3 regions of the Marichromatium sp. AB32 genome follow, and region 3 is predicted to be linked to each of the others. Evidence: predicted binding sites of a transcription regulator. Region 3 holds the regulator's gene; each other region holds the start of a gene.

Region 1 (10,434 bases), on a different contig from region 3:
CGCAAGCTCGAGCGCGCGCTCGACCTGGAGCTGTTGCATCGCGGGACGCGTCGGGTCACGCCGACCAGCGAGGGCGAGGTGCTGGCCGGGCACGCCCGGGCCCTGCTCGAGCGCGCCGAGGCCGCCGAGCTGCAGATGCGCGAGTTGCGCGGACTGCTCAAGGGCGAGGTGCGGATCGGGTTGCCGAGCATCCTCGGCTCCTACTTCTTCCCGCCGCTGTTGATGGCCTTCAAACACCGTCATCCCGGGTTGCGGCTGTCGGTGCAGGAGGCGGGCACCCGGAGTCTGCTGAGCATGATCCGCGCCGGGGTGCTGGATCTCGGCGTGGTGACCAGCGACGCCGAGCTCGACGGTCTCGAGACCCATCCCTTCCTGCGCGAGGAGGTGGTGGTACACGTCGGTCGCTCGCATCCCCTGGCGGAGGCCGAATGCATCGACTTCGCGATCCTGTTCGAACACGATCTGGTGGTTGCGCGTAGCGGCTACTTCCTGCGCGAGTTCATCGACCGTCATGCCGCCGCGCTCGAGGTCGAGCCGCGCATCGCCTTCGAGACCAATCTCATCCCGCTCGCCGAGACCATCGTCCGCCAGGGCTTCGGCATCACCTGCGTGCTGCGCATGGTCAGCGAGCAGACTCGCGACCCCGGGCTGGTGGCGATTCCATTCGCGACCCCGGTTCATCTCGACTTCTCGCTGGCATGGCAGAGTGGGGGCTATCTCTCGCGTGCCGATCGCGCTTTTCTCGACTTCGTGCGAGAGCAGACCGCGTGACGTGGCGATAAGGCCGAGACGAGGTGACGGAATTCTTGACGGTGTTGGTCGCGGGTTTCGGGTCTGTCGCGCCGGCGGGTCCTGTCGCGGTGAGGTTTTTGGTCCGGTGGCTGGACGTTGCCGGTAAAAACGTCGACCTTTTTTACACAAAAAGTGTCTTTCTCGTTATTGGGTCCAGCAATCTCTTCCCTTTCCTTTTGTCTTCAATGGCTTGTCGGGTCTGGCCTGCTTTTCGCTTTTCTGTCAGCGGGGTGGAGCAGCCCCTTCTTGAAGCGATACAGGGAGATGGATCATGTTGACTCGGAAAAGCGCGCTGCTCGGTGCGGCGATCATGGTGTCGCCGCTTGCCGGCGCTGATGTCATCAATGTCGGCGGGGTGTTGTGGAACCCGGATTCGCCGCTCGACATGAAGATGGATAGTAACTTCACCCAGTGGTTCCAGAGCACCAACTCGGGCTACGACATGGGCAGCCTGGTGGGCATCAACGCCACCAACGCCACCACGATGATGTTCGGCAACTATCTCTATGGCGGCGGCAAGATCAACAACTTCAACGACGCCAACGACCAGACCGGTCAGCCGAACCCCGAGACGAATCCGGCGGACTTCTGCCCGGGCTGTGAGCTGACCTATGAGTTCGGCGGCATCGAGTTCGTCGAGAACACGCCCGGTGGCGGCGACTTCCTCGATCCCGCCACCTATACGGTCGACTGGAGCCAGTCGTATTTCAAGATCTGGGTCGATCACAGTCGGAACTTCAACGCCAACAACGACTTCGAGGCCGACCCGAACGAGATGTACGAGGCCACCGATGGCGCCCTGTTCCTTGAAGGTACCTTCGAGTCGATCTCCTTCACCGGTCAGCTCTTCGCCGCGGGCATGCTGTTCAGTAACGCCGGCTCCGCGATGCACGTCACCGGCGGTATGGCCCGTGACTATTTCGATACCGACCCTCTCGTGACCCTGGGTGGCACGCCGTTCGACTTCTCCTACACCGCAAGCTCGCAGTTCATGGTCGATCTGGCGGGAGGAGCAGATGTCTTCTTCGCCCGCGTCTCGACCGCCGAGCTGTTGGGTGACACCATCAGCATCCCCGAGCCTGGCGCGCTGGCGTTGCTCGGCGCCGGCCTGATCGGTCTGGCGCGGGTGCGGCGGCGTCACGACGCGGCCTGAGGTCGTGCTCGGGCTGAACGGCTGACGGCGCCGGGGTGTCCGCCGACACCCCGGCGTCTTGCGTTGTGCGGGCAGGAGATGGGTTTGTTGGAAGCCATCGGTCAGCGTTTTTGTATGCGATCTGGCTGTCCTTCGCCGTCTCCGGTTCTCACCCGGGTCGCTTCGTCAACGGCGTGATTCTGCCGCTGGCCGTGATACGGGGTCTGGCGCTGTTCGCCGCTGCGTTCGATCGGGTCGAGAACCCGCCGCGCTCGGTCCCATGCAGGTCGATATCGCGCGCTGTCGCAACGGCGGCGGGCGTGACTGACGGTTGACCGGGTCGGGGGCGGCTGATAGAACCCGCCCGGTCTGCTGTCATCGGATCGACCGCCATGTCTCTGTCGTCAGTTCTCCCGCCCTCGCGCAGATCAGCCCTGATCGCCTTCCTCGCCGGCGCCCTGGCGGTGTCGAGCTTCGCGCCCTTCGGGGGCTTCCCGCTCGCGGTGCTCGCCCTGGCGCTGCTGCTGCTGGCGCTGGAGGGGGCGACGCCGCGCGCCGGTTTCTGGCGCGGTTGGCTGTTCGGGGTCGGGTTGATGGGGTTCGGGGTGTTCTGGATCCGCATCAGCCTCAACGAGTTCGGCAACATGCCGGCGCCGGTGGCCCAGTTGCTCACCCTGGTCTTCGTCGCCGCGATGGCGCTCTACTACGGCGTGCTCGGCTGGGCGCTGCAGCGGCTGGCCGCCGGGCCGGACCGGGTGGGCGCGCTGCTCTGCTTCCCGGCGCTCTATGTGTTGCTCGAATGGCTGCGCGGTTGGCTGTTCACCGGCTTCCCCTGGCTCGCGCTCGGCTACGGGCAGATCGACGGACCACTGGCCGGTTGGCTGCCGCTCCTCGGCGTCTATGGCGCCTCGTTGGTGGCGGCGCTCTCGGCCGGGATGCTGTGGTGGTCGGTGCGGCGGGCGCGGGGCCGGGGGCGTCCGCTGGCGCTGGCAGTGCTGGTCGTGCTCTGGGGCGGCGGCTGGGCGCTGGCGCAGCTCGACTGGACCCAGCCCGAGGGCGCGCCGCTGCGCGCGAGCGTGGTCCAGGCCAATATCCCGCAGGCGATCAAGTGGAACCCGGAGACGGGGCCGGCGACGGTGCGCGCCTATCTCGAACTCACTTTCGATCATCTCGACGCCGATGTGGTGGTATGGCCGGAGACCGCGCTGCCCGACTTCCTCGATGTGTTGCGCGCGCCCTTGATCGATCCGCTCGCCGCGCGCGCGAGAGAGACCGGCACCGAGATCGTGCTCGGCATCCCGGTGCGCGAAACCGACGGTGGTCGTTATTACAATGCGCTGCTCGCCATCGGCAGCGTCGAGGACCGCTACTTCAAGCGACATCTGGTGCCCTTCGGCGAGTTCCTGCCGTTCAAGGCCTGGCTGGGGCCGCTGATCGCCTGGTTCGAGGTGCCGATGTCGGACTTCAGTCGCGGCGAGGCGGCGCGCCCGCTGCTCCAGGTCGGGACGCATCCGGTCGGTGCCTCGATCTGCTATGAGGACGCCTTCGGCGCCGAGCTGATCGAGGCGCTGCCCGAGGCGCGGTATCTGATCAACGTCAGCAACGACGCCTGGTTCGGCGACTCGCTTGCGCCTCACCAGCACCTGCAGATCGCCCGCGCCCGCGCCCTCGAGAGCGGGCGCGATCTGCTGCGCGCGACCAACACCGGGATCTCGGCGATCATCGATTACCGCGGCCGGGTGATCGAGCGCGTCCCGGCCTTCGTGCGCGGCGGCGCCAGCGCCGAGATCCAGCCCCGCGTCGGCGCCACCCCCTTCGCGCGTCTCGGCAACGCACCGGTCGTCGTCCTCGCCGCGCTGATGCTCGCGCTCGGCATCGCGCTGGCGCGGCGTTGAGCGGACGGCTGCCAGCCGCCAGTCGCCAGTCGCCAGTCGCCAGCGATCAGTCGCCAGCCTCCAGTGGCGGCCTGCCCTCGAACACTGGTGCCGAGAATGTGCGCTTGCCGGTCGCCGACCGTTGGTGGCAAGTGGCGCTGTCGTTGAGTACCACACCCACTGGCGGCTGGCTGCTGGCGGCTGATAGCTGACCGCTGAACTTGCGGTCGTCGTGGTCCCGGCGGTTATCATTGGCGCCATGTCCCGCTGCAGGTGATCGTCGTGCAGGCCCTAATCATGTTCTTCGCCGAGCTGTGCTGGCTGCGTCGTACGCCGCAGCAGCTCCCGGCCTCGGAAACCCTGTTCGTTGTCGTGTTGCTGGCCGATCTGCTGGTCGGGATGCTGGTGGGGGTCTCGGCGGGGATCGGCTGGTGGCCGAGCCTGTTGCAGGCGCTTGCCGAGATCGCGCTGACCCTGGCCGCGCTCTATGTCGGTCTGAGCGCGGTGCGTCACGCCCGGCGCTTCCTGCAGACGGCGACCGCGCTGCTCGGCGCCGGCGCGCTGCTCGGGTTGCTCGCGCTGGTGCCGCTGGGGCTGCAGCCGACCGGCAGTCGCGAGACCGAGCTGGCCGCGCTCGGTGCCCTGCTGTTTCTCGCCCTGGTGGTGTGGAGCCTGGTGGTGACCGGGCACATCCTGCGCCATGCCTTCGTCATCGGCCTCGGTCAGGGGGTGGCCATCGCGCTGGCCTTCGAGCTGTTCGCGGTGGCGCTGATCGGCGCGCTGTTCGGGGGCGGCTGAGCGCCGTCGCCGCTGAATCCTCGTGCGGGCCCGCGCGGCCCGCGTCCTCGTCGTTCGGGAGAACCGTCTCGCATGCATCTGCATATCCTCGGTATCTGCGGCACCTTCATGGGTGGGGTGGCGCAGCTCGCGCGCGCCCTCGGCCATCGGGTGACCGGCTCCGACGCCAACGTCTATCCGCCGATGAGCACCCAGCTCGAGGCGGCCGGGATCGAGCTGATGGAGGGCTATGACGCCGCCCATCTCGATCCCGCCCCCGATGTGGTCGTCGTCGGCAACGCGATGCGGCGCGGCATCCCCGCGGTGGAGGCGATGCTCGATCGCGGGCTGCCTTACTGCTCCGGCCCCGAGTGGCTGCGCGAGCACCTGCTGCGCGAGCGCTGGGTGCTGGCGGTGGCCGGCACCCACGGCAAGACCACCACCGCGAGCATGCTCGCCTGGGTGTTGGAGGAGGCCGGGCTCGCCCCGGGGTTTCTGATCGGCGGGGTGCCGCGCGACTTCGACGTCTCGGCGCGGCTCGGTGAGACGCCCTTCTTCGTCGTCGAGGCCGATGAGTACGACACCGCCTTCTTCGACAAGCGCTCGAAGTTCGTCCACTACGGACCGCGCACCCTGATCCTCAACAATCTCGAATTCGATCATGCCGATATCTTCGACGACCTCGGCCAGATCCAGCGTCAGTTCCACCATCTGGTGCGCACCGTGCCCGGCTCCGGCCTGATCCTCCACCCGGACGGCGACGCCGCGCTCGAGACGGTGCTGGAGATGGGCTGCTGGACGCCGACCGCGCGCTTCGGTGGCGACGGCGAGTGGCGCGCCGAGCTGCTCGCGGCCGACGGTTCGCGCTTCGGCGTGTTCCATCACGGGCAGCCGGTCGGCGAGGTCGACTGGGCGCTGACCGGTCGGCACAACGTCGACAACGCCCTGGCGGTGATCGCCGCGGCGCGTCACGCCGGGGTGGTGCCGGCGCAGGCGCTGGCGGCGCTGAGCCGCTTCGGCGGGGTGAAGCGGCGCATGGAGCTGCGCGGCGAGGTCGGCGGGGTGCGGGTGTTCGACGACTTCGCCCATCACCCGACGGCGATCGCCACCACCCTCGACGGGTTGCGCCAGCAGGTCGGCGCGGCGCGCATCCTCGCGGTGCTCGAACCGCGCTCCAACACCATGCGCCTGGGGGTGCACAACGCCGCCCTGGTCGACTCGCTGGCCGCCGCCGACCGGGTCTATGTGTACGCCCCGGATGATCTCGGCTGGGACGCCGGCGCGGTCTTCGCCGGGTTCGGCGAGCGCGGCGCGGTACTCGACTCGGTTGAGGCGATCGTCGCGCGGGTGGGTGCCGAGGCGCGCCCCGGCGATCAGGTGCTGGTGATGAGCAACGGCGGTTTCGGTGGGATCCACCAGCGTCTGCTCGATGCCCTCGGGCGTGCCCGCGCGTCGTGACCACGTCCAGCGCACGGCAACCACTCAGTCAATCACGGGAAGATGCTTCGATGACCCATGTTCCGAGCCAATGGCCGCAGACCGTCGCGGTGGCGCTGACCGGTGCCTCGGGGGCGCAGTACGGGCTGCGTCTGATCGAGACCCTGGTCGGCGCCGGGATGCGCGTCTATGTGATGGTCTCGCAGGCGGCGCAGGTGGTGTTGCAGATGGAGTTGGGGCTGGAGGTGCCCTCGCGACCGGCCGAGGCCGAGCGCTTCTTCAGCGATCGCTTCGATGCCGAGGTCGGTCAGTTGCGGGTGTTCGGTCGTCAGCAGTGGACGGCGCCGGTGGCCAGCGGTTCCAACCCGCCCGATGCGATGGTGGTCTGTCCCTGCACCACGGGGACCCTCGCCAATCTCGCCGCGGGCATCTCCAACTGTCTGATCGACCGCGCCGCCGATGTCGCGATGAAGGAGCGGCGCAAGCTGATCCTGGTGGTGCGCGAGACCCCCTATACCAGCATCCATCTCGAGAACATGCTCAGCCTGTCGCGCAACGGGGTGGTGATCATGCCCGCCAGCCCCGGTTTCTATCACCGTCCGCAGCGCGTCGAGGCGTTGGTCGATTTCATGGTGGCGCGGGTGCTCGATCATCTCGGTGTCGAGCACGACCTGCTCGAACGCTGGGGACGGGAGCTGGAGGAGTAGCGCGCCCCCCCTCGGGGCGGGGGGCGTGCAGTGACGTGATTGCGCGCCCGGTGCTGGGCGCGCTTTGGGGTCAGACCCCGAGCAACAGCAAGGCCGGGTCCTCGAGCAGCTCCTTGATCGCGACCAGGAACTGCACCGCCTCGCGACCGTCGATGATGCGATGGTCGTAGGTGAGGGCCAGATACATCATCGGTGCGATGACGATCTCGCCGTTCTCCACCACCGGGCGCTCCTGGATCTTGTGCATGCCGAGGATGCCGCTCTGCGGCGGGTTGAGGATCGGCGTCGAGAGCATCGAGCCGAACACCCCGCCGTTGGTGATCGAGAAGGTACCGCCGGTCAGCTCCTCGTAGCTCAGTGAGCCGTCCTGGGCCTTGGTGGCGAACTCGGCGATGCCGCCCTCGATGTCGGCCATGGTGAGCTGGTCGCAGTTGCGCAGGATCGGCACCACCAGACCGCGCGGCGAGCTGACCGCGATGCCGATGTCGTAATAGCCGTGGTAGAGGATGTCCTCGCCGTCGACGGTGGCGTTGAGCACCGGGTAGCGCTTGAGCGCCTCGACCGTGGCCTTGACGAAGAACGACATCAGCCCGAGACGCACCCCGTGCTGCTGCTCGAAGCGGTCCTTGTAGCGTCCGCGCAGCGTCATCAGCGCCGACAGGTTGACCTCGTTGAAGGTGGTCAGCATGGCGGCGTTGCGCTGCGCCTCAAGCAGCCGCTCGGCGATGCGCGCGCGCAGCCGGGTCATCGGTACGCGTTGCTCGGGACGCCCGGCCTCGCCGGTGAGGCTCGGCGAGGCCGGTGCCTGCTGCTCGAGCAGGTGCTCGTCGGTGGCCTCGGGGGCCTGGCGTTCGCGTTCGTCGAGGAAGGCGATGACATCGGCCTTCTGCACCCGGCCGTCCTTGCCGCTGCCGTGGATCTGGCTGGGGTCGATCGCCATCTCCTTGACCAGCCGCCGTGCCGCCGGGGTGATGATCGGCTCGTGCGCGGGCGCCGGCTCCGGCGCGGCGGCCGGAGGCGTCTGGCGAGTCGGCGCCGGCGCGGGCTTGGCGGCCGCTGGCGCCGCTGGGGCCGACTTGGCCGGCGCCGTCTTGGGGGCTGCCGGCGCGCTCGGTGCGGCGCCTTCGGTGATCACTGCGAGGACGGTGTCGAAGGTGACCAGCTCACCCTCCTTGGCCTTGATCTCGCCCAGGACGCCGTCCGCCGGCGCCGGGACCTCGAGCACCACCTTGTCGGTCTCCAGGTCGACCAGGGTCTCTGCCCGTGAGACGCGCTCGCCGGGCTGCTTGTGCCAGGTCAGCACAGTGGCGTCGGCGACGGACTCGGGGAGGGCGGGTACGCGGACTTCACTCATTGTGGCGGGATCCTTCTGTTCATGCTCGGGTTGAAACGACCGCTCAGCGCCTCATCGATCAGGCGCTCGTGCTGCTCGACATGGGCCGCGCGATGGCCGACCGCGGGGGCGGCGGAGGCCGGGCGTCCCACGTAGTAGGGGCGCTTGCCGTCCTGGATCAGGCAGTGGAAGCGGTGCTTGATCTGGTCCCAGGCGCCCTGGTTCTGCGGCTCCTCCTGACACCAGACGATCTCCTCGGTGTGCGCGTAGGTCTCGATCACCTCGGCGAACTGACGCTTGGGGAAGGGGTAGAGCTGTTCGATGCGGACGATGGCGACATTGCTCAGGCCGCGCGCGCGCCGCGCCTCGAGCAGGTCGTAGTAGACCTTGCCACTGCAGAACACCACGCGCTCGACCTCGGTCGGGTCGATCGGGTCGACCTCGGGCAGCAGCGGCTGGAACTGGCCGCTGGCCAGCTCCTCGAGCGAGGAGCCGGCGAGGCGGTGGCGCAGCAGGCTCTTGGGGGTCATCACCACCAGCGGCTTGCGATAGTCGCGGACGATCTGACGGCGCAGCAGGTGGAAGATCTGTGCCGGGGTGGTCGGGGTGCAGACCTGGATGTTGTGCTCGGCGCAGAGCTGGAGGAAGCGCTCGAGCCGGCCCGAGGAGTGCTCGGCGCCCTGACCCTCGAGTCCGTGCGGGAGCAGCATCACCAGTCCGCAGAGCAGGCCCCACTTGGTCTCGGCCGAGGTGATGAACTGGTCGATGACCACCTGGGCGCCGTTGGCGAAGTCGCCGAACTGCGCCTCCCACAGCGTCAGCGCGTGCGGCTCGGCGGTGGCGAAGCCGTACTCGTAGCCGAGCACCGCCTCCTCGGAGAGGATCGAGTCGATGGCGATGAAGGCGCCCTGGTTGGGGCCGAGGTGCTGCAGCGGGGTGTAGGACTCGCCGGTGAGCTGGTCGTGGATCTTGGCGTGACGGTGGAAGAAGGTGCCGCGCCCGGCGTCCTGACCGGAGAGACGCACCGGGGTGCCGGCGTCGAGCAGGCTGGCGTAGGCGAGGTTCTCGGCAAAGCCCCAGTTGGCGAGCTGATCGCCCTGGGCCATCTTGCGCCGTTCGTCCCACAGCTTGGCCACCCGCGGGTGGAGCTTGAAGCCCTCGGGGACGGCGAGCAGACGCTCGGCGAGCGCGCGCAACTGCTCGAGCGGCACCCCGGTGTCGACGTCCTGCTCCCAGTGCTGGTCGCGACAGAACCTCCAGTCGACCCGGTAGGCATGGTCGAGCCCGCAGAGCACCGGACGGGCGACCACCACGCCCTGTTCCATGGAGTCGCGATAGTCGGCGACCATCGCCTCGGCCTCCTCGCGCTCGATCACGCTGTCGCTGATCAGACGCTCGGCATAGACCGCGCGCGGGGTGGGGTGCTGGCGGATCTTCTGATACATCATCGGCTGGGTGACCGCCGGCTCGTCGGCCTCGTTGTGACCGAGACGACGGTAGCAGACCAGATCGATGATGACGTCCTTGTGGAACTGGTTGCGGAAGTCGAGCGCCATGCGGGTGACGAAGATCACCGCCTCGGGGTCGTCGCCGTTGACGTGGAACACCGGCGCCTGAACCATCTTGGCGACGTCGGTGCAGTAGAGCGTCGAGCGGGTGTCGAGCGGGTGGCTGGTGGTGAAGCCGATCTGGTTGTTGATGACGATGTGCACGGTGCCGCCGGTGGCGTAGCTGCGCGTCTGCGACAGCTGCAGCGTCTCCATCACCACGCCCTGACCGGCGAAGGCGGCATCACCGTGGATCAGTACCGGCAGCACCTGATCGCCGGTGCGATCGCGGCGGCGGCGCTGGCGCGCGCGCACCGAGCCCTCGATCACCGGATCGATGATCTCGAGGTGTGAGGGGTTGAAGCCGAGCACCAGGTGGACGATGCCACCGGGGGTGTCGATGTCGGTGGCGAAGCCCATGTGGTACTTGACGTCGCCGGCCATCTTGCGCGAGTCCATCGCCACCCGGCCCTCGAACTCGGCGAAGATGTCCTGCGGCGGCTTGCCGAAGATGTTGGTGAGCACGTTGAGCCGGCCGCGGTGGGCCATGCCGATGACCACCTCCTTCTGGCCCTTGCGCCCGGCGCGCTGGATCAGCTCGTCGAGCAGCGGGATGAGCGCGTCGCCGCCCTCGAGCGAGAAGCGCTTCTGGCCGACATAGCGCTGATGCAGATACTGCTCGATGCCCTCGGCGGCGGTGAGCAGGGTGAGCAGCCAGCGCCGCTCCTGGGTGTTGAGCTCGGGGGTGGCGCGATAGCCCTCGAGACGCTTCTGGATCCAGCGCTTCTCGAGGGTGTTGGTGATGTGCATGTATTCCGAGCCGACGGTGCCGCAG
Region 2 (10,434 bases), on a different contig from region 3:
TGAGCGCGGCGATCGCCGCGCTCTGCTGGGTGATCGCCACGGTATCCTCGCCGAGCTCGCCCTCGCCGCCGGCCCCACCGCCCTCGCCCGACTGGTCCTCGAGCGCGGCGGCAGCCTCGTCGGCGGACGGCGGCGCGAGCTGACGTACCGCCGGACGCACGATGGTCAAGAGTACCATCAGCGCGAGGATCAGCCCGGCGCCGATCTTGGCCAGCTCGAGGAACCACGGCTGGGTCCAGACCGGCTCGGCGTCGGTGGTGTCGGCGGGCGTGAACGAGGCGGTGATCACGTTGAGCGAATCATTGCGCGCATCGTCGAACCCCACCGCCTCACGCACCAGCGCGCGAATGCTCGCCAGCTCCTCCTCCGTGCGCGGCACCCGCACCACCTCGCCTTCCTCGTTGAGCTCCTCGCGATAGTCGACCACCACCGCCGTCGACAGCCGGCGGATATTGCCCGGCATCTCGCGCACGTGCGAGATCGCGCGATCGATCTCGTAGTTGCGCGTCTTCTGCATGCTGCGACTGCTCGGCATCATCGGGTCGGCCACCGGCGCCGCGCCGACGGCGCCACCGGCCGGCGGCTGGTTGGTCAAGGCGCCGGGGATGCCGCCGATCGCCGGGTCGCTGCCGACGCGCTCCTGCTCGCTGAGCTGCTCGGAGCGCACCGCGGTGCGCTCGGGATCGAACGACTCCTGGGTGCGCTCGACGCGGGAGAAATCGATGTCCGCGGCCACCTGCACCCGCACCCCGTCGCGCCCGATGATCGGCACCAGCAGGGTCATCACCCGATCGACATAGCTGCTCTCGAGACGGCGGATGTAGTCGAGCTGGTCGGCCGAGGTCGACAACCCCATCTCGTCGTCGTTGCTGGTGAGCAGCCGACCGTGCTGGTCAACCACGGTGACCTGCTCGGGATCGAGCGCCGGGATGCTCGAGGACACCAGATGAACGATGGCTGCGACCTGGGTGTCGTTCAAGGCCCGGGTGCCGCGCAGATGGACCACCACCGAAGCGCTCGCCGGCTTGCGCTCGCGCACGAACACCGAGCGCTCGGGCAGCGCGAGATGAACCCGCGCACTCTCCACCGGATCGAGCGCCGCGATCGAGCGCGCCAGCTCGCCTTCGAGCGCACGCTGATGGCGCGCTCCTTCCATCAAGCGACTGGCGCCGAATCCCATGTCCTCCTGCAGCAGCTCGAAGCCGAAGTCCGAGGCGCGTGGCAGCCCCTGACCGGCGAGCAATAATCGGGTCTGGGCGATCTGGGCCTGGGGGATCTCGATCCGTCCGGAGAGTTCATCGATGCGGTAGGCCACGCCGAGCTGATCGAGCGCCTGAACCACCTCGGCGGCCTCGGCATTCTCCATCCGCGAGAACAGCGGCGCATAGGTCGGGCGCATCGCCCAGTAGAGGATGGCGCCAGCCACCACCAGACCACCGGCGATCATCCCCAGCAACGCGATCTGCCGACCCACCGGCAGTTCGTTGAAGGTCTTGATTCCAGTAGAAAAGGCGGCTGTCAGCGAAGACGCCATGGATGAATCTCTCCGTGGATCTGCGCGCCGTCAGCGCTCAGACCTGCATGCTCATGACTTCCTGGTACGCCGACAACAGCCGGTTGCGCACCTGATTGGTCGCCTCGAAGGCGAGACTCGACTTGTTCATCGCCACCATCACCTGCGGCAGACTGGTATTGGCCTCACCGAGCTCGAAACTGGTCTGCACCTGCTTGGCCTCCTGCTGCAACGCATTGACCGAGCGCAACGAATCGCGCAGCGCGGTGGCGAATTCACCGCCCTCGCTCGGCGCCGTCGGCTGCTGCGTCGCAGGCATGCTCCCCTCGACCCGTCCCGACTGCGAGAGCGCGCGCATCTGCTGCAAGACGTTCTGGATCTGCATGTCACTCACGTTCACAATCTCCCATCTCTTCAATCCACGTAATCCGGTTGGATACGCAGGTGCAGCGGCGTACCCGACCCTTGGACACGATATGGGATATTGCAAATTAAGTGCCAAAAACCTCAGGCATGGCGGCAGGGCCTGACGGACAAGGGCTGCGGCAGGATTGCGCAACCCCGGGCGCAGATGACGAGCAGCATCATCACCGACAGGACGTCGAATTCTTGACGGGCAATCTCGGTCTCCCGCTCGGCCGGGGGGGCTTTGCTAGTCGCCGCCGCGCCCCAGGCCGAACTTGCGCATGCGCTCGACCAGGGTGGTGCGACGCATGCCCAGACGTCGCGCGGCACGCGCCACCACCTGATCGTTCTGTTCCAGGGCGGTGACGATCATGCGGCGCTCGAGCTCGTTGAGATAGCCGCGCAACTCCACCCCCTCAGGCGGCAGGGCGCCTTCCTCGCACCCTCCGGGGAGCGCCGGGGCGGCGACCGGGGCCGGGGGCAACCCCTCAAGCACCTCGGCGGCCGCCTCGGGGCGAAAGCGCGGCGGCAGCTGCGCCAGGTCCACCGGCTCCCCCGGATAGAGGATCGCCAACTGCTCGAGCAGATTGGAGAGTTCGCGCACATTGCCCGGCCAGGGCAGCTGCGCGAGATAGGCGATGACCGCCGGGGTCAGCCGCGCGGTCTCCACCGACTGCGCGCGCAAGCGCTCCTCGAGCGCGCCGATCAGCAGCGGGATGTCGCTGCGCCGTTCGCGCAGCGCCGGCAACTCGATGGGAAAGACGTTGAGACGAAAGAACAGATCCTGGCGAAAGGCGCCGGCATCAACCGCCTCCTGGAGGTCTCGATGGGTGGCGGAGATGATCCGCGCCTGGGCCTGGATCGGCTTGTTGGAGCCGACCCGCTCGAAGGTTCGCTCCTCGAGCACGCGCAACAACTTGACCTGCATCGGCAGCGGCATGTCGCCGATCTCGTCGAGAAACAGCACGCCATCGGCGGCGAGCTCGAAGCGCCCGGTGCGAGCGGTGAAGGCCCCGGTGAAGGCCCCCTTCTCGTGACCGAACAGCTCGCTCTCGAGCAGGTCGGGCGGGATGGCGCCACAGTTGACGGCGACGAAGGGCTTGTCGCACCGCGACGAGGCGGCATGGATCGCGCGCGCCACCACCTCCTTGCCGGAGCCGGTCTCGCCGAGGATGAGCACCGTGGCATCGCTGTTGGCGACCTGGGTGATGGCGCGCTTGACCCCACGCATGATCGGATGGGCGCCGACCAGGCCCTCGATCCCGGACGTCTCGACGGCATCGGTCGCGTCCGCCCGTAACCACTGCAACACCGCCAGCACCCGCCCGACAACAGGCGGCTCGTCGACCACACAGACATGCCCGGGCAGCGCCTCGCGGGCACCGTCGAGCGGCTGACAGATCAGTGGCAGGGAGGGTGGACGGACACGCTCGAGCTGCTCGGCCAGACGCGCCCCCGGCGCGCACAGCCAGAGTGCTGCGAGTGACATCGTGTCGAGTTCGTCGAGGGCCTCGAGTGGCTGCACCTCGCAGCCGAGGAACTCCAGGATGTGTCCGGTCCTGTCGCGCGCCGGCTGATCACCGAACACACCGATCCGCACGCGTTGCTCAAATGGGTTGCCCTCGCTCGGCATCGTAAACGCAATCCTTCCGCGGTGAACGCAGCCCCGCGCTCGTGACACTCGCGCCCGCGACACGCGGAAGGCGAGCAGACGGCCGCCGAACCGGCTTGCTGTTTGCTCCGGAGAGGGCGCATCGCGATTCTTGATGGAGCGACGAGTTTCTAACGTCCGCGTCGGCCACTGTCAAGCACGCAGACCCCATGGTGCGACCGAAGGCGCGCTATCGCCGCGCCCGCGCCACTGCGCGCCGGTGCATCCGAAACACCCAACGCCCCAGCGCCTCGCGCAGCCCGTCATCACTGAACCGCCAGCGCGCGCCCATCGCACCATCGAGTTCGCAGACCGTCTCGAGCCCGAGCACCAGCGGCTGGGCGAAGGCTGTCGAGGGGTAGAGCTCGAGCCGATCATCGGCAGTATCGAGCAGCGCGGCGGGCAACACCACCCCCTCGGCACTCAGGGTCGCGCTCACCGGCGCCGGGAGTTGCGCCTGCATCCAGGTCGAGAGCAGCTGCATCAGCAGGTCGACCTTCGCCTCGAGTCGCTGCAGCTCCAGCGAGGGCGTCTCGTCGCGCCCGCCACGGCCACCGTCTTCGAGCATCGCGATGGCATCGAGCAGCCGAACCCCCGACTCCGCCGGGGTCGGGGGGCGACGGCTCGGCGCCAGCGCCAGCACCAGGGTGATGGCCAGGCCGTCGCCCAGCACGCCCCGCCATGCGGCGGGAATGGCGGCATCGGTCGAGCCGTGTCGATCGTGCATCTTCGCTCCTTTGGGATCGAACTCGGGACTTGCTGGACGACACGCCCTGCGTCATGGTCGAGATCGCGAGGCTTCGGCTAAGATAGCGCCGACCCATGGCGCATCGTGCCCACCCCGGGGCCGGCGCCATCCCGATAGGCAGAACCGGAGTCGACCGTCATGCTCTCCAGCATCGAGAATCACTATGAACGCCTGGTCGCCGCGCGTATCAGCGAGCTGCTCGCCGAGCGCGGCGAAGCCTTCGACGCAGACTACTTTGACGATCTCGCCTGTGTCGCGCTCAATTATCTGCCGCCGCGCTACGTACGCCACAGCATCGACTTCGCCTCGCACCAGAGCGACGAGGAACGCTCGCGCATGGCCGAGGAGGTCGCCGACGCCGTGGCCTTCGCCTTCGAGACCACCCGCCGCCGCCGCACACCGCGGCCCCACGAGGAAGACTGACCCCGACAGCGAGGCTCAGGCCTCGGCGTCGAACGACCCGCGCGTCGGCGCCGCCGGCCCGGGATCCAGCGCCGCGCTCAAGCGCGCCTCCCCGCTCGTCTGCGAGGTCGTGGAGGCGGGTTCGGCGGTGTGCTCGCCGGCCTCGAGTGCGAGACGGACGCGGGCGCCGATCTCGCCACCCAGCACTGCGCCGTCGCGCGCCTGTTCGTCGCTCGGGCGGCGCGGGCCGACCGCCTCGGGATCGTTGACCGGACGTGTCGACTCGGGGCGCGTGGCCACCCGCCCGAGCCCAAGCCGCTCCGACATGCTCGGACGCGCACCGGTGGGGACGAAGGGAACCGAAACCGGGACATCGATCATGGTGCTCACTCCTGCGCTGACGCTGAACCAACACGCCTTGCGACATCCTTTTCGTCTGCCCACAGTATAGGGGAACCGGCCCGGGGACGACGTGGCCGCGGTTGAATCACGCCACGCGGCAGCCATGTCATGGAACATGATGGCCGACCAGGACCCGCGCCAACGGCTGCGCGTGGTCACCTACAATATCCACGGCGGGATCGGCCGCGACGGTCGCCGCGACCTCGGACGCATTGCCACGGTGCTGCGCGCGCTCGATGCCGACCTGATCGCGCTCCAGGAGGTCGACTCGACCCCGACAGCACACGCGCCCTCGGCACAGATGCACGAGCTGGCGCAACTCGGCGACTATCACGCCATTCCCGGTCCGACCATCCTCACCCACGATCGCCACTACGGCAACGCCCTGCTCACCCGGCTGCCGGTCATCGCACTCACCCGTCTCGACCTCAGCGAACGCCGGCGCGAGCCGCGCGGAGCCATCGTCGCCGACCTGCGCACCGTGCACGGCACCCCGCTGCGCTGTCTCGCCACCCATCTCGGGCTGAGGACCCGGGAGCGACGCCGCCAGGTCGAACGCCTGCGCCCCTGGATCAGCGACTCACCCGCCCCCCTGGTGGTACTGGGCGACTTCAACACCTGGTGGCCGCTGGCGCGCACCGAACGCCAGCTCTCCCGGCTGCTCGGGCCCACCCCGAGGCTCGCCAGCTTCCCCGCCGCCTGGCCACTGCTCGCGCTCGATCGCGTCTGGACCCGACCGGCGGGACTGTTGCAGCGACTCGAACGCAGCCGCGACCCACGGGCCCGCATCGCCTCCGACCACCTGCCGCTCTACGCAGAACTGGCGCTGCCGCGCGCCACCCGAACAGGATGACCCCCCGATGGAACGTCACACGCCCAACCCATTGCTGGTACCCGGCGAGACCTGCTGGCAGATCACCGGCACCCGCCGTCTGGCTCCACTGATCGATGGCGAACGCTACTTCGCCACCCTGCGTCGGGCACTGATCAATGCCCGGCATCGCATCCTGATCCTCGGCTGGGACCTGCACAGTCAGCTCGAGCTGGTGCGCGAGGACCCCGGCGACGGGCTGCCGACCCGACTCGGCGAGCTGCTCCATGCCCTGCTCGAACGCACCCCCGGGCTCGAGGCCTGGATCCTGCTTTGGGACTATGCGCCGATCTACGCGCTCGAGCGTGAACCGCTGCTCTTCGGCATCCACCCCTGGCGCCAGCACCCTCGCCTGCACTTCGCCCTCGATGACAATCATCCGCTGGCGGCCAGTCACCACCAGAAGCTGGTGGTCATCGACGACGCACTGGCCTTCTGCGGCGGCTTCGACCTCGGCAAGTGGCGCTGGGACAGCAGCGCGCACCAGGCCGAGGATGCCCGCCGACGCGATCCCGACGGCAAGCCCTACCCGCCCTTCCACGACCTGCAATTGATGGTCGACGGCGAGAGCGCCGGCGCACTCGCCGAGCTGGCGCGCGCGCGCTGGGCGCGCTGCGGCGAGGAGACGCCCGCGCCGAGCCCACCACCGGTACACGATCCCTGGCCCGAAGGGGTCGCTGCGCTGCTGCGCGACCAACCCTGCGCCATCGCCCGCACCCAGCCGCAGCAACCGGCGCGCGACGACCAGGCACCGGAGCGGGAGGTGCGCGAGGTCGAGCAGCTCTATCTGGCGTTGTTCGCACGTGCCGAGCGGCTGATCTATCTCGAGAACCAGTACCTGACCTCGACCACCCTGTGCAGCGCGCTGTGCGAACGCCTCGGCGAGGCGCACGGCCCGGAGGTGGTGATCGTGCTGCCGCGCGAGACCGGCGCCTGGCTCGAACAGCACACCATGGACATACTTCGCGCCCGCCAGCTCGAGCGCCTGCGCGAGGCCGATCGGCACGCTCGACTGCGCGTCTACCACCCCGAGGTCCCCGGCCTCGAGAGCGGCTGCCTGATGGTCCACGCCAAGCTGGCGATCGTCGACGACCGCTGGTTGCGGGTCGGATCGGCCAATCTCAGCAATCGATCGATGGGGTTGGATACTGAATGCGACCTCTGTCTCGAGGTCACCGACGAGGAGGGACGGGCACGCATCGCCGCGCTGCGCCGCGAACTCATCGGCAACCTGCTCGACTGCGAGCCGCAACACCTGGCAAGCGCCGAACGGGAGGCCGGCGGACTGATCGGGGCAATCGAAGCGATCCGCGCCGATGCCCCTCCGGGGCGCAAGACCCTGACCCCGCTGGAGGGCGCCGTCGACCCGGAGTGGGAACGCCAGCTCCCCGACGAGCGGCTGATCGACCCCAAGCGCCCGCTCAACGTCCTCGATGTCGGCGACGCCGTGGTCGGGCGTCGTCATCTGCCGCACGCGCGGCGCCGACTCAGATTCGGGATCGCGCTGGTCGTGCTGCTCGCCGCGCTGGCGATCCTCTGGCGCTGGAGCGGCCTGGGCGAATCACTCGATCCGCAGCAGCTCGCCGAGCAACTGACCGATCAGCTCCACGCCCCCTGGGGGCCGGCGCTGTTGCTCGCGGGTTTCGTCGTCGGCAGTCTGCTGGCGATCCCGGTAACCCTGCTGATCCTGGTCACCGCGCTGGTCTACGGCCCCCTGGCCGGGGCCAGCTATGCCCTGCTCGGCTCGCTGCTCGCGGCGCTGGCGGCCTACGGGCTCGGTGCCTATCTCGGTCGACCCGCCGTCAACCGGCTCGCCGGCGGGCGCATCCACCGCCTCAGCGAGCGCCTGGCACGGCGCGGCATCCTCACCATCATCGCCGTGCGCATCGTCCCGGTCGCCCCCTTCACCCTGCTCAACCTGCTCGCCGGGGCCTCGCACATCCGCCTGCGTGACTACGCCATCGGCACCCTGATCGGGATGCTGCCCGGGGTGGCGACGATGGCGGTGTTCGCCGAGGGGTTGATGGCGTTGCTGCGCCGCGCCGGTCCCGAGCAGTTCCTGCTGCTCACCCTGGCACTGGCGCTGATCGTCGGGCTGACCCTGCTCGCCCGACGTCTGCTGACGGTGTTCGTCGAGCAACGCTGAGCGCTCGCCGCGACAGTGTTCCGACCGAGCTCAGCCGCGCCCGGGGTCGGTGGCGATCGCCGCCAGCAGCTGTCCCTGGAGGACCTCGGCGCGCGCCAGCGACACCTCGAGTATCTCGATCTCGGTCTCATCGCGCAGCGCGACATCGAGGGTGCGGCACAACCGCTGTAGCTCGACGAACCCCAGGGTCCCGGCGACACCGCTCAATGCATGTGCGAGCCGCCGCGCCTGATCGCGATCGCCCGACTGCAACGCCCGGCGTAGCTTGGCGAGATCCTCGCGATGATGCTCCGCGTACATGCCGACCAGTCGCGTATAGACCTCGCGCTTGCCATGCAGGCTCCTGAGGGCGAAGCTCAGATCGACATGACCGAGCTGGGCGAGCCGCTCCAGGACGTCGCCGGTGGCGACCTGTTCGTCCCCCTGCTCCAGCACCACAGCGCCCGCAGCGACGGCGCCCGATGGGGGCGCACTCGGTGTCTCGGTCATGGTGCGCGAGAGCCAGTCGAGCAGGGTGGCATAGAGGGTCTGGGGGTCGACCGGCTTGGAGACATGACCGTTCATCCCCGCCGCCTCGCAACGGCGCCGGTCGTCATCATAGGCATTGGCGGTCATCGCGATGATCGGTCGCTCCTCCCAGCCGGGCAACCGGCGCAACCGCCGGGTGGCCTCGAGTCCGTCCATCTCGGGCATCTGCAGATCCATCAGGACCAAATCATAGTGAACCCGCCGCGCCATGGTCACCGCCTCGCGGCCATTGTCGGCGACGTCGACCTCCAGCCCGACATCCTTGAGGATCTCGGCGGCGACCTCCTGGTTGACCTGGTTGTCTTCCACCAGCAGCACCCGGGCACCACGATGGCGTTCGCTCAGATGCGCCGCCGCATCCCCTTCCTCGCGTGGCACACCGAGTTCGATCGGATCCTGGTTCTCGGCCTGACCGAGCCAGGCGGTGAACCAGAAGGTGCTGCCCTTGCCGGAAACGCTCTCGACCCCGGTCTGGCCTCCCATCATCAAGGCCAGCCGGCGAGTGATCGCCAACCCCAGCCCACTGCCCGAATAGCGACGGGTGGCGGAATTGTCGACCTGGGTGAAGGGCTGGAACAGCTGCTTGAGATCGGCGGGCTCGATGCCGATCCCGGTATCGGTGACGGCAAAACGGATCAACAGGCGTCTGCCACGGGTCTCGAGGACCTCGGCACGCAGCAGGATGCGGCCCTCGTGGGTGAACTTGATCGCATTGCCCAGATAGTTGAGCAACGCCTGGCGCAGTCGCGTACTGTCGCCATGGAGCACCGCCGGCAGCCCTTCGGCCTCGCAGTCGAGTGCCAGCCCCTTGGCCGCGGCCTGCGCCTGGACCAACGCCTCGACCTGGTTGAACAGCTCGGCGATGGCGAAGTCATGGGTCTCCAGCGTGAGCTTGCCCGCCTCGATCTTGGAGACGTCGAGGATGTCGTTGATGATCGACAGCAGGTGGTTGGCCGCCCCCTTGATCTTGGCCAGGGTGGCACGTTGCTGCGGCGTTGCCATCTCGCGCCCGAGCAGATAGGTCAGCCCGAGGATGGCGTTCATCGGCGAGCGGATCTCGTGACTCATGTTGGCGAGGAAGGCGCTCTTGGCCCGGCTGGCCTCCTCGGCGCGCTCACGCGCCTCGGAGAGCTGACGGGTGCGCGCCGCGACCAGCTCCTCGAGATGATCGCGATAGCGCTCGAGCTCCTCGGCGATGCGCTTCTTCTCGGTGACGTCCTCCTTGACCGCGACATAGTGGGTGATGCGCCCGTCGGGTTGACGGATCGGCGCGATCACCGCCATCTCGATGTATTCGCTGCCATCCTGACGACGGTTGACGAACTCGCCGCGCCACACCTCGCCACGGGCCAGCGTCGCCCAGAGGTCGCGATAGGTCGAGCGCGGCGTGCGCCCCGACTGCAGGATGCGCGGGTTGGCGCCGATCAGCGCCTCGCGGGCATAGCCGCTGTTGTGCACGAAGGCCTCGTTGACATACTCGATGGTGCCATCGGGGTCGGTGATGGCGATGCTCTCCGGGCTCTGCTCGATCGCCAGGGAGAGCTTGCGGATATGTTCCTCGGCGGCCTTGCGCTCGCTCAGGTCGATGTCGACGCAATACATCTGCGGCTCGCCGTCCGGGCCGCGCAACATCACGTGACTGGAGAAGACGTGCGCCGGCGAGCCATCGGCGCGACGCAGGGTCATCTCCCCGGCCGGCGGGACCGGGGCACCGTGGACCCAGGAGTCGACCGCGCTGATCACATAGTGACGCAGCGCGTCGGGAATG
Region 3 (10,434 bases):
TCCCCCGCGTCGGGCGCGAGGCGAGCCTGCTGGCCACCCTCGAGGAGATCTCGCGCAAGGGGCTGGGGATGAGCGCGGTGGTCGACGAGGGTGGGCGGCTGTGCGGCATCTTCACCGACGGCGACCTGCGCCGTGCGCTCGATCGCGGCGTCGACGTCCACCACACCCGGATCGAGACGGTGATGACCCGCGACTGTGTCACCATCTCCCCCGGCGCGCTCGCCGCCGAGGCGCTGCAGCTGATGGAGGCGCGCTCGATCAACGCGCTGCTGGCGCTCGACGACGAGCGCCGCCCGGTCGGCGCACTCAACATGCACGACCTGTTGCGCGCGGGCGTGGTCTGAAACTGCCCCCGCTGGTCAAAACCGCCCGCGCACCCGACAATGCGCCGCACAGGGGCCCGCCCCTTCTTCCTCATCAAGGAGTCACCAGGGAGATGCAAGAGATCCGCAACCGCGCCGCCGCCATTCGTCTGGCGATCTTCGACGTCGACGGCGTACTCACCGACGGCAGCCTCTATCTCGGCGACGACGGTCAGGAATACAAGGCGTTCAACGCCCGCGACGGTCACGGCATGGTGATGTTGCGCGAGTCCGGCGTGACCCTCGCGGTGATCACCGGGCGCAGCTCGCGGGTGGTCACCATGCGGATGAAGGGATTGGGGGTGAACCACGTCTACCAGGGCCAGCGCGACAAGCTCGCCGCCTATCTCGAGCTGCGCGAGCGACTGGGGATCGAGGACGCCGCCGTGGCCTATCTCGGCGACGACGTCATCGACCTGCCGGTGATGCGCCAGGTCGGGCTCGCCGCGGCGGTGGCCGATGCCCACCCGATGGTACGCGCCGAGGCGCACTGGCACACCACGGCGCACGGCGGGCGCGGCGCCGCGCGCGAGTTCTGCGAACTGATCATGGACGCTCAGGGGACGCTCGCGCGACTGGCCGGACAGCGTCCATGAGCACCCGCGCGCACTGGCCGCTGCGCTACTACCTGCTCGCCGCCTTCTTCGCCTTCAGCGGGCTCGCGGGCTGGTGGCAGGTCCAGCGCATCGACCAGCCGCAGGGACCGGCCACCGTACGCCCCCGCGTCCCCGACTACGTGGTCCACGCGTTCACCGCGCTCGAGACCGACACCAGCGGCGCACCGAGCCGACGCCTGAGCGCAACCGAGTTGCGTCAGTTCGTCGCCGAGGATCTCTCCGAGCTCGACCGCCCACACATGCAGCTGTTCCAGTCCGACGGACCGCCGTGGCGCGCGCGCGCCGAGCACGGGCTGGTGCTCGACGGCGGCGCGGAGGTGCGGCTGACCGGCGACGTCCATCTCGAGCGCGACGCCACCGCCGAGGCCCCGCCCGCGCACATCGAGACCGAGCAGCTCAACGTCTGGCACCAGCGCGCCTATGCCCGTACCGACCTGCCGGTGCGGGTGGCCAGCGGCGAGGACTGGCTGAGCGCCACCGGCATGCAGCTGTGGTACGACGAGCCGGCGCGCGCCACCTTCCACGGTCGCACCCGGATGCTGCTCGCCCCGACCCAGGAGACCCAACCATGAGCCCTCCACTGCGCCTGCTGGCACTGTTGCTGTTGTTCGGCTGGAACCCGGCCAACGCGCTCGACGACGACCCCCAGCAACCGATGTATATCGAGGCCGACGACGTCGAGGTACGCGAGGCCGAGGGCACCAGCATCTATGTCGGCAACGTCGAGGTCACCCAGGGCAGCATGCGCCTGCACGCCGACCACATGACCGTCTATCACCGCGAGGACCGCCGCCCGCGCCAGATCATCGCCATCGGCACCCCGGCGCGCTTCCGTCAACTGCTCGAGGACGACCAGGGCGAGGTCCGCGCCTTCGCCAGGCGCATGGAGTTCGACACCGACCGCGACGAGCTGGTGCTGATCGACGAGGCGGTACTGATCCAGGGCGAGGACCGCGTCGCCAGCGAGCACATCGTCTACGACCGTGCCCGCGAACACTTCCGTGCCGGCGGCAGCGGTCGGGTGCGGATCACCATCACCCCCGAGGAGGAGTCATGACAGGGGTCGACGGATGAGCGTACTGCGCGCCGAACAGCTCAAGAAACGTTATCGCAGCCGCGAGGTCCTGCGGGGAGTGAGCGTCGAGGTCGAGGCCGGCGAGGTGGTCGGGCTGCTCGGCCCCAACGGCGCGGGCAAGACCACCTGCTTCTATCTCATCGTCGGGCTGATCCCGGCCGACCAGGGGCGCATCACCCTCGACGAGCACGATGTCACCCTGATGCCAATGCATGCGCGCGCGCGCGCCGGACTGAGCTATCTGGCGCAGGAGCCCTCGGTGTTTCGCAAGCTCAGCGCGCGCGACAACATCCTCGCGATCCTCGAGACCCGCGGCGACCTCGACCGCGAGCAGCGCGAGCAGCGTTGCGAGCAGCTGCTCGAGGAGCTCGGCATCGCCCATATCGGCGAGTCGCTGGCGCTCAGCCTCTCCGGCGGCGAGCGCCGTCGTCTCGAGATCGCCCGCGCGCTGGCCGTCGACCCCAAGGTGATGCTGCTCGACGAGCCCTTCGCCGGCGTCGACCCGATCGCCGTGGGCGACATCAAGGCGATCGTTTCGCACCTGCGCGAGCGCGGCATCGGCGTGTTGATCACCGATCACAACGTGCGCGAGACGCTCGACATCTGCGATCGCGGCTACATCATCAGTAATGGCGAGGTGATCGCCGCCGGCCGCCCCGACGAGCTGCTCGCCAACCAGCAGGTACGCGACGTCTATCTCGGCGCCGACTTCGCCATGTAGCATGTAGGCGGCAGCATCCGCGCCCCGCTGCTACATATTGGGAGTAAGATGAAGACCATCGCGCCCCGGCAGGGGGCGCGCTTGACGTGACTCAGGCACCTTTGTTGCCACCCGACCTATAATCGTCATAGGACGGTCATCGACCCGGCATAGAGACAGACGCAAGACGCATCGGCGATCCATGAAGCAAACCATCCAGCTTCGCCTCGGCCAACACCTGACGATGACGCCCCAGCTGCAGCAGGCGATTCGCCTCCTGCAGCTGTCGACGCTCGAGCTGCAGAAGGAGATCCAGGAGGCGCTGGACTCCAACCTGATGCTCGAGGAGGCCGAGGAGGCCGACCGCTTCGCCGCCAACGGAGAGGACAGCGGCAATGGCGCACACGAGTCCCCGCCCAGCGATGAGCAGGGCAGCGCCGAGCGTGAGCTCCAGGGCGAGACCAACGAGATCCCCGATGAGCTCCCGGTCGACACCCAGTGGGCCGATGTCTACGACGGCTATCTACCGCCGAGCACCCAGGGCAGCGCCGAGAACGCCGATTTCGACCCCTTCCTCCACCAGAGCCGCCCTCAGACCCTGCACGATCACCTCCTCTGGCAGCTCAACCTGATCCGGCTGAGCGAGCGCGACGAGATGATCGCCGAGGCGGTGATCGATGCCATCGACGCGCGCGGCTATCTTCGGGCCGATCTCGACGAGCTGCTGAGCACCATCGGCGACGATCAGATCAGCCTCGAGGAGATCGCCACCATGGTGCACCGGGTGCAGTCGTTCGATCCCCCGGGGGTCGGCGCCCGCGATCTCGCCGAGTGCCTGCAGATCCAGCTGCGGCAGCTCCCCGCCGAGACCCCGCAGCGCGACCTCGCGCTGGCGATCTGTCGCGACGGCTTCGAGCACCTGCCGCGCAAGGACATCGCCGCGCTGATGCGCCGCTTCAAGCAGACCGAGCCCGAGATTCGTGGTGCACTCACGCTGATCTGCCAGCTCAACCCGCACCCCGGCGACTTGATCGCGCAGGAGCCCCCGGAGTACGTTGTACCCGACATCTTCGTGCGCAGAGAGAATGGTCGCTGGTCGGTGGAACTCAACCCGGAATCCACACCTAAACTGAGGGTGAACGCAGACTACGCCCGGCTGATCCGGCGCGCCGACACCAGCAGCGACAGCGTCACCATGCGCAACCACCTGCAGGAGGCGCGCTGGTTCATCAAGAGCCTGGCGAGCCGCAACGACACCGTGCTGCGGGTGGGCGCCAAGATCGTGGAGATGCAGCAGGCGTTCTTCGAGCACGGCGAGGAGGCGATGCGGCCGATGGTGCTGCGCGACGTCGCCGAGGCGCTCGAGCTGCACGAGTCGACCGTCTCCCGGGTCACCACGCAGAAATACATGCATACGCCGAGGGGCACCCTGGAGTTCAAGTACTTCTTCTCGTCCCACGTCAGCACCACTTCTGGTGGGGAGTGTTCATCAACGGCGATCCGCGCGCTCATTCGTAAGCTGATCGCCGCCGAACCCGCCAGAAAACCCTTGAGCGACAGCAAGATCGCGGCCGAACTGGCCGATCGCGGCATCCAGGTCGCGCGTCGAACCGTCGCCAAGTACCGCGAGGCCATGGGTATTCCAGCCTCGAACGAGCGCAAACGCCTGGCATGAGCAGGCTGTTTGGAACCCCTGTAAGGAGTCCAATGATGCAAATCAATCTGACGGGTCATCACGTCGACATCACCGAGGCACTGCGCGACTACGTCGACAGCAAATTCGCACGCCTGGCGCGTCACTTCGACCACGTCACCAATGCCCACGTCATTCTCAGCGTTGAGAAGCTCGACCAGAAGGCCGAGGCGACGCTGCACATCAATGGTGGGAAGCTCTTCGCCGACTCCGTGCATGAAGATATGTATGCCGCGATCGACGGCCTGACCGACAAGCTCGATCGCCAGATCCTGCGCCACAAGGAGAAGAAGAACGACTATCGCAGCGCACCCGGCCCGAAGGCGGCCGACTCTGAAGCCGAGGCCGACGCCGAGGCCGATACCGAATAGCCCGGCAACGGCCTGATGGCCCATGCGTCGGCGGGGCGTCGGGACACCCGACACCCGCCGGACCGACGCACCGACACCTCGAACGGATCCGTGATCGCGCCGTTCGGGGTGTTTTGCATTGAGACCCTGAGATCCGAGCCGATATCGACACCTGCGGGCTCCGACGACTCGAAGGACACCCAGAATCCATGACCACGACCACGCGCCCCGATCACCCGCCGGTATGGACACCGGACACCGTCACCGCCCAGCGCCCCTGTCCCTGCGACCACCAGGAGCCTTGACCGATGTTCAGTCCAGACCTGATCAGCGAGGCCCGAGTCAGCTGCGGTGCCGAGATCGCCAGCAAGAAGCGGCTGCTCGAGACGCTCGCCGAGCTGCTGGCCAACGACCACCCCCGTCTCAACACCGAACTCGTCTTCGAGCGTCTGCTCGAGCGCGAGCGACTCGGCAGCACCGGACTCGGTCACGGTGTGGCGCTGCCGCACGCCCGCATCAAGGAGATCAACGAGGTGCTCGGAGCCTTCGTCAGCACCAGCACCGGGGTCGACTATGACGCGATCGACGGCGAGCCGGTCGATCTCGCCTTCGCCCTGCTGGTCCCGGAGAGCGCCACCGAGGAGCATCTGCGCTTGCTCGCCCGGCTCGCCGGCATGTTCAGCGACCCGGCCACCCGCGCCGCGCTGCGCGAGGCCGGCTCGGCGGCGAGCGTGCTGCAACTGATCGAGACGAGCGAGGCGCGCTAGCGCCACGCCGACCTGGGCCATGCTCGACAGCCTCCAGTCACTCCTCGAACAGACCGGCCCGCGGCTGCAGCTGCGCTGGCTCAACGGCGAGCCCGAACAAGGCTCCCCACTGCGCCGGCCCGAGCGCGCACGCTCGCGCGAGTCGCTGATCGGCTCGCTCAACTGCATCCACCCCAACTGTCTGCAGGTGATCGGGCGCGCCGAGCAGCGCTATCTCCAGGCACTGGGACGCACCGCCTTCGAGGAAACCCTCGAGCAACTCTTCGCCGAGCAACCGGCGGCGATCCTGTTCGCCGACGGCCTCGAGCCCCACCCCGCCTTCTTCGCCTTCGCCGCCGAGCACGACACCCCGCTGCTCGGCTCGCCGCTCGGCGACGAGGAGCTGATCAACCACCTGCGCTATTTTCTCACCCACGCCCTGGCCGAGCGCCAGACCCTGCACGGCGTCTTCATCGAGGTGCTGGGGATGGGGGTATTGCTGGTCGGCGATCCGGCGGTGGGCAAGAGCGAGCTGGCGCTCGACCTGATCACCCGCGGTCATCGGCTCATCGCCGACGACGCGCCGCGCTTCGCGCGCATCGCCCCGGAGGCCATCGAGGGCACCTGCCCGGAGACCCTGCGGGACTTCCTCGAGGTGCGCGGGCTGGGTATCCTCAACATCCGCGCGATGTTCGGCGAGGGCGCGGTCCAGCGCAGCAAGACGCTGAACCTGATCATCGATCTGCAACCCCTCGACCAGCAACAGATCGCCGGTCTCGACCGGCTCACCGGCAGCCTCTCGGCAACCGACGTGCTCGGGGTGGCGATCCCGACCATCACCATGCCGGTGGCGCCGGGACGCAACCTGGCCATCCTGGTGGAAGCGGCAGTGCGCCACCAGATCCTACGTATCCGTGGCTATGACGCCGGCGTCGACTTCATCGACCGGCAGGCGCGGGCGATCCGTCTCGACCGCCCCGACCCGCCCGGCCCCGGATCCAGACCCTAGCACCGCTCCCGACCTCGATCGGGACCGGCCCGGAGCAACCCGCAGCCCATGAAACTCGTCATCCTCAGTGGCCTGTCCGGCTCGGGCAAGAGCGTCGCCCTGCATACGCTCGAGGACCTTGGCTATTACTGCATCGACAACCTGCCGCTGTTCCTGCTCAAGGACCTGGTCGCGGGGCTGCGCAAGGCCCCCGACGACGGCTTCTCCAGCACCGCGGTGGGCATCGACGCGCGCACCAGCCCGCGCGCGCTCGGTCGGCTCGCGGAGCTAATCGAGGAGGCGCGCGCCCAGGGCATCGACTGTCGGGTGATGTTCCTCGACGCCGACACCGACACCCTCAAGCGCCGCTTCAGCGAGACCCGGCGACGTCACCCGCTCACCCGCGGCAACCGCTCGCTCGACGAGGCCATCCGCCTCGAGCGCCGTCTGCTCGAGGCCATCGGCCGCTGCGCCGAGATCCGTATCGACACCACCCACACCAATGTGCACGAACTACGCGACCTGGTCCGCGCCCACCTCGTCGGCAGCGACTCGCCCAAGGTCTCGATCCTGCTGCAGTCGTTCGGCTTCAAGCACGGCGTGCCCAAGGACGTCGACTTCATCTTCGACGTGCGCTGCCTGCCCAACCCGCACTGGCAGCCGGAACTCAAGCAACTGACCGGACTCGATCAGCCGGTGATGGAGTTCCTCGACGCCAGCACCGAGGTCGGCGAGATGCGTGACGACATGCTCGCCTTCTTCGACCGCTGGATCCCGCGCTTCGAGACCGACGGGCGCAGTTATCTCACCATCGCCATCGGCTGTACCGGCGGCCAGCATCGCTCGGTCTACATGACCGAGGCGCTGCGCCGTCACTTCGAGCAGACCGGTCACAAGGTGCTGGTCAGACACCGGGAGTTACCGTGAGCATCGGACTGTTACTCATCACCCACCAGCCACTCGGCGGCGACCTGCTGCGCATCGCCAGCGCCATCCTCGGCACCGAGCCGGCAGCCACCGAAGCGCTCGAACTGGTCAACGACCGTCCCTGCGAGTGCATGCTGCGCGAGGCGCTCGACTGCGTCGACCGACTCGACCAGGGCGGCGGCGTACTGGTGCTCACCGATCTCTACGGTGCCACCCCGGCCAACATCGCCCTGGCGCTGCACGAGCAGCGACGCCGGGTACGGGTGATCTCCGGGGTCAACCTGCCGATGCTGCTGCGCGCGCTCAACTATGCCGAGCTCGACCTCGACAGCGTCGCCGAGAAGGCGCTCGAGGGCGGGCGCGAGGGTGTGATTCGCTGCCAGGAGCAGGACGCATGACCAGCAAGGACTTCGAGATCATCAACAAACTCGGCCTCCACGCCCGCGCTGCGGCCAAGCTGGTGCAGTGCGCCAACGGCTTCACCAGCCGCATCGAGGTCGAGCGCCGCGGTCAGCGCGTCAACGGCAAGAGCATCATGGGGGTGATGATGCTGGCCGCCAGCCGCGGCACCTGGATCACCGTCAGCGCCGAGGGCGAGGACGAGGCCGCTGCACTGACGGCGATCGAGCAACTCATCGGCGACCGCTTCGGGGAAGGCGAGTGACCATCGCCTATCAGGGCATCGGCATCCACTCGACGCGCGCCATCGCGCTCGGGCCGGCGCTGGTCGACAGTCGCAGCCTGGCCACCATCGGCCATATCGAGATCAGCGACGAGCAGGTACCCGCCGAACTCGAGCGGCTGGAGCGGGCGATCGACGCGGCGCGCGGCGCGCTCGAGGCGGTGCGCGCGCAGATCCCCACCCAGACCCCGCAGAACATCGCCGAATTCATCGATACCCATCTGCTGATGCTCGAGGACGCGGCGCTGGTCGAGGAGGTCCGGCGCATCGTCAGCGCCGAGCGCTGCAGCGCCGAGTGGGCGCTGCAGCAGCAGCGCGACACCCTGGTGCGCATCTTCGACGAGATGGACGACCCCTATCTGCGCACCCGCCGTGACGACGTCGAGCACGTCGTCCACCAGATCCAGTCCTTCCTCGCCGGCGAGTCCCCGGAGCCGCGCCTGCCCGAGCACGATCTCGACGGCCATGTGGTGGTCGCCCGCGACCTCACCCCGGCCGACACCATCCTGCTCCACCACCGCGGCATCGCCGGCTTCGTCACCGAGTTCGGCGGGCCGATGTCGCACACCGCGATCCTCGCGCGCAGCCTCGGGGTCCCGGCGGTGATCGGGGTGCGCAACATCACCCGCTACATCGAGCCGCGCGAGTTCCTGGTGGTCGACGGCGAGAACGGCACCGTGCTGTGCGATGCCGACGACCTCACCATCGCCCACTTCCGTGATCGCGTCCGCGCCGCCGAGGCGCGCCAGCACCGGCTGCGCCGACTGATCGGACGCGCCGCGCGCACCCGCGATGGCATCGCAGTCGGCCTCCAGGCCAACCTCGAGCTGCCCGAGGACGTGGAGACGGCGCGCGCCAACGGCGCCGCCGGCGTCGGACTCTACCGCACCGAGTTCCTCTACATGAACCGCCTCGACCTGCCCGACGAGGAAGAGCAGTTCGCCAGCTACGCGGCGATGATCGAGGGACTCGGCGGCATCCCCACCACCATCCGCACCCTCGATCTCGGTGCCGACAAGGACAGCGCCGCCCAGCCCATCGAGCCGAGCGGCAATCCCGCGCTGGGGCTGCGCGCGATCCGTCTCTGTCTCAAGGAACCGGCACTGTTCCGACCACAGCTGCGTGCCATCCTGCGCGCCTCGGCGCTCGGTCCGGTGCGGCTGATGCTGCCGATGGTCTCGGGGGTGCGCGAGGTCATGGCGGTACGCCAACTGCTCGAGCAGCTCAAGCGCGAACTCGCCAGCGAGGGGCTGGCGCACGACCCGGCGCTACCGCTCGGCGCGATGATCGAGGTGCCGGCCGCGGCGCTCGCCGCCGGGGCCATCGCCCGTCACTGCGATTTCCTCTCGATCGGCACCAATGACCTCATCCAGTACACCCTCGCCATCGATCGCCTCGACGACGCCGTCAACGACCTCTACGACCCCACCCACCCGGCGATCCTGCGGCTGATCCGCATGACCATCGAGGCCGGTCGCGCCCGCGGCATCCCGGTCGGGATGTGCGGCGAGATGGCCGGCGACGCGCGCTTCACCCGACTGCTGCTGGGGCTCGGGCTGCGCGAGTTCAGCATGCAGCCCGGTGCCCTGCTCGACGTCAAGGAGGTGGTGCTCGCCGCCGACACCAGCACCCTGCAGCGACGCACCGAGGCGCTCTTCGCCCGGCTCGACGAGGCCGACCCACAGGACCTGCTCGCGGCACTCAACACCGATTGACGCCGCCCCCAGGCCCCTCCCATCGGCTCTGTTAGGATAGGCGCAACCGAGCGCCGGCCCCCGCGATGCACCGCCACCCCGCGCCCGGCGAGCGTCTCCCAATCACAGCAGCCACGGGCAGCCATGACAGCCGCAGCACCCAGCACCACTGACGACCAGCGTTTCGCCGATCTTCACCAGGTTCTCGAGCAGGGCGCCATGCGCAAGGCCGCGCGCATGCTCAATGCACTGCAGCCGGCCGAGATCGCCCACCTGCTGGAGTCGCAGCCGCCCAAGGAGCGCGAGCTGGTGTGGAGTCTGGTCGATGCCGAGTACGACGGCGAGATCCTCACCTATCTCAACGACGACGTGCGCGAGCAGCTGATCAGCCAGATGGACGCCGGCGAGCTGGTCGCCGCCGTCGGCGGGCTCGACACCGACGACCTCGCCGACCTCATCCAGGACCTGCCGGTGACCATCACCAGCGAGGTCCTCAAGTCGCTCGACCAGCAGCGTCGCGAACGGCTGCAGACCGCCCTCGCCTTCCCCGAGGACAGCGCCGGCGGCTTGATGAACACCGACACCGTGACCGTCCGCCCC

The links. Region 3 encodes sigma-54, which starts transcription at its own class of promoters, with help from an activator protein. Its sites were predicted from a motif close to TGGCANGNTNCNTGCTT; they were not measured.
Region 1: the regulator sigma-54 is predicted to act here: its motif matches at 993-1,009, upstream of EBL85_RS09060 (PEP-CTERM sorting domain-containing protein).
Region 2: the regulator sigma-54 is predicted to act here: its motif matches at 1,998-2,014, upstream of fliE (flagellar hook-basal body complex protein FliE).

Annotation. Positions count from the first base shown of each region.
Region 1 is NZ_RHFJ01000024.1:129-10,562, forward strand. It holds gene EBL85_RS09055 (LysR family transcriptional regulator) at 1-771, shown strand, start outside; gene EBL85_RS09060 (PEP-CTERM sorting domain-containing protein) at 1,064-1,945, shown strand; gene lnt (apolipoprotein N-acyltransferase) at 2,317-3,819, shown strand; gene EBL85_RS09070 (hypothetical protein) at 4,081-4,596, shown strand; gene mpl (UDP-N-acetylmuramate:L-alanyl-gamma-D-glutamyl-meso-diaminopimelate ligase) at 4,669-6,033, shown strand; gene EBL85_RS09080 (flavin prenyltransferase UbiX) at 6,084-6,719, shown strand; gene odhB (2-oxoglutarate dehydrogenase complex dihydrolipoyllysine-residue succinyltransferase) at 6,790-8,073, opposite strand; gene EBL85_RS09090 (2-oxoglutarate dehydrogenase E1 component) at 8,070-10,434, opposite strand, start outside.
Region 2 is NZ_RHFJ01000001.1:173,848-184,281, forward strand. It holds gene fliF (flagellar basal-body MS-ring/collar protein FliF) at 1-1,534, opposite strand, end outside; gene fliE (flagellar hook-basal body complex protein FliE) at 1,572-1,907, opposite strand; gene EBL85_RS00895 (sigma-54-dependent Fis family transcriptional regulator) at 2,166-3,551, opposite strand; gene EBL85_RS00900 (PilZ domain-containing protein) at 3,760-4,296, opposite strand; gene EBL85_RS00905 (late competence development ComFB family protein) at 4,456-4,740, shown strand; gene EBL85_RS00910 (hypothetical protein) at 4,756-5,100, opposite strand; gene EBL85_RS00915 (endonuclease/exonuclease/phosphatase family protein) at 5,225-5,974, shown strand; gene EBL85_RS00920 (VTT domain-containing protein) at 5,982-8,138, shown strand; gene EBL85_RS00925 (PAS domain-containing hybrid sensor histidine kinase/response regulator) at 8,169-10,434, opposite strand, start outside.
Region 3 is NZ_RHFJ01000016.1:18,969-29,402, reverse strand. It holds gene EBL85_RS07090 (KpsF/GutQ family sugar-phosphate isomerase) at 1-344, shown strand, start outside; gene kdsC (3-deoxy-manno-octulosonate-8-phosphatase KdsC) at 437-958, shown strand; gene lptC (LPS export ABC transporter periplasmic protein LptC) at 955-1,551, shown strand; gene lptA (lipopolysaccharide transport periplasmic protein LptA) at 1,548-2,036, shown strand; gene lptB (LPS export ABC transporter ATP-binding protein) at 2,050-2,775, shown strand; gene EBL85_RS07065 (RNA polymerase factor sigma-54) at 2,957-4,429, shown strand; gene hpf (ribosome hibernation-promoting factor, HPF/YfiA family) at 4,465-4,818, shown strand; gene EBL85_RS07055 (PTS sugar transporter subunit IIA) at 5,106-5,564, shown strand; gene hprK (HPr(Ser) kinase/phosphatase) at 5,584-6,552, shown strand; gene rapZ (RNase adapter RapZ) at 6,601-7,458, shown strand; gene EBL85_RS07040 (PTS sugar transporter subunit IIA) at 7,455-7,856, shown strand; gene EBL85_RS07035 (HPr family phosphocarrier protein) at 7,853-8,122, shown strand; gene ptsP (phosphoenolpyruvate--protein phosphotransferase) at 8,119-9,855, shown strand; gene mgtE (magnesium transporter) at 9,979-10,434, shown strand, end outside.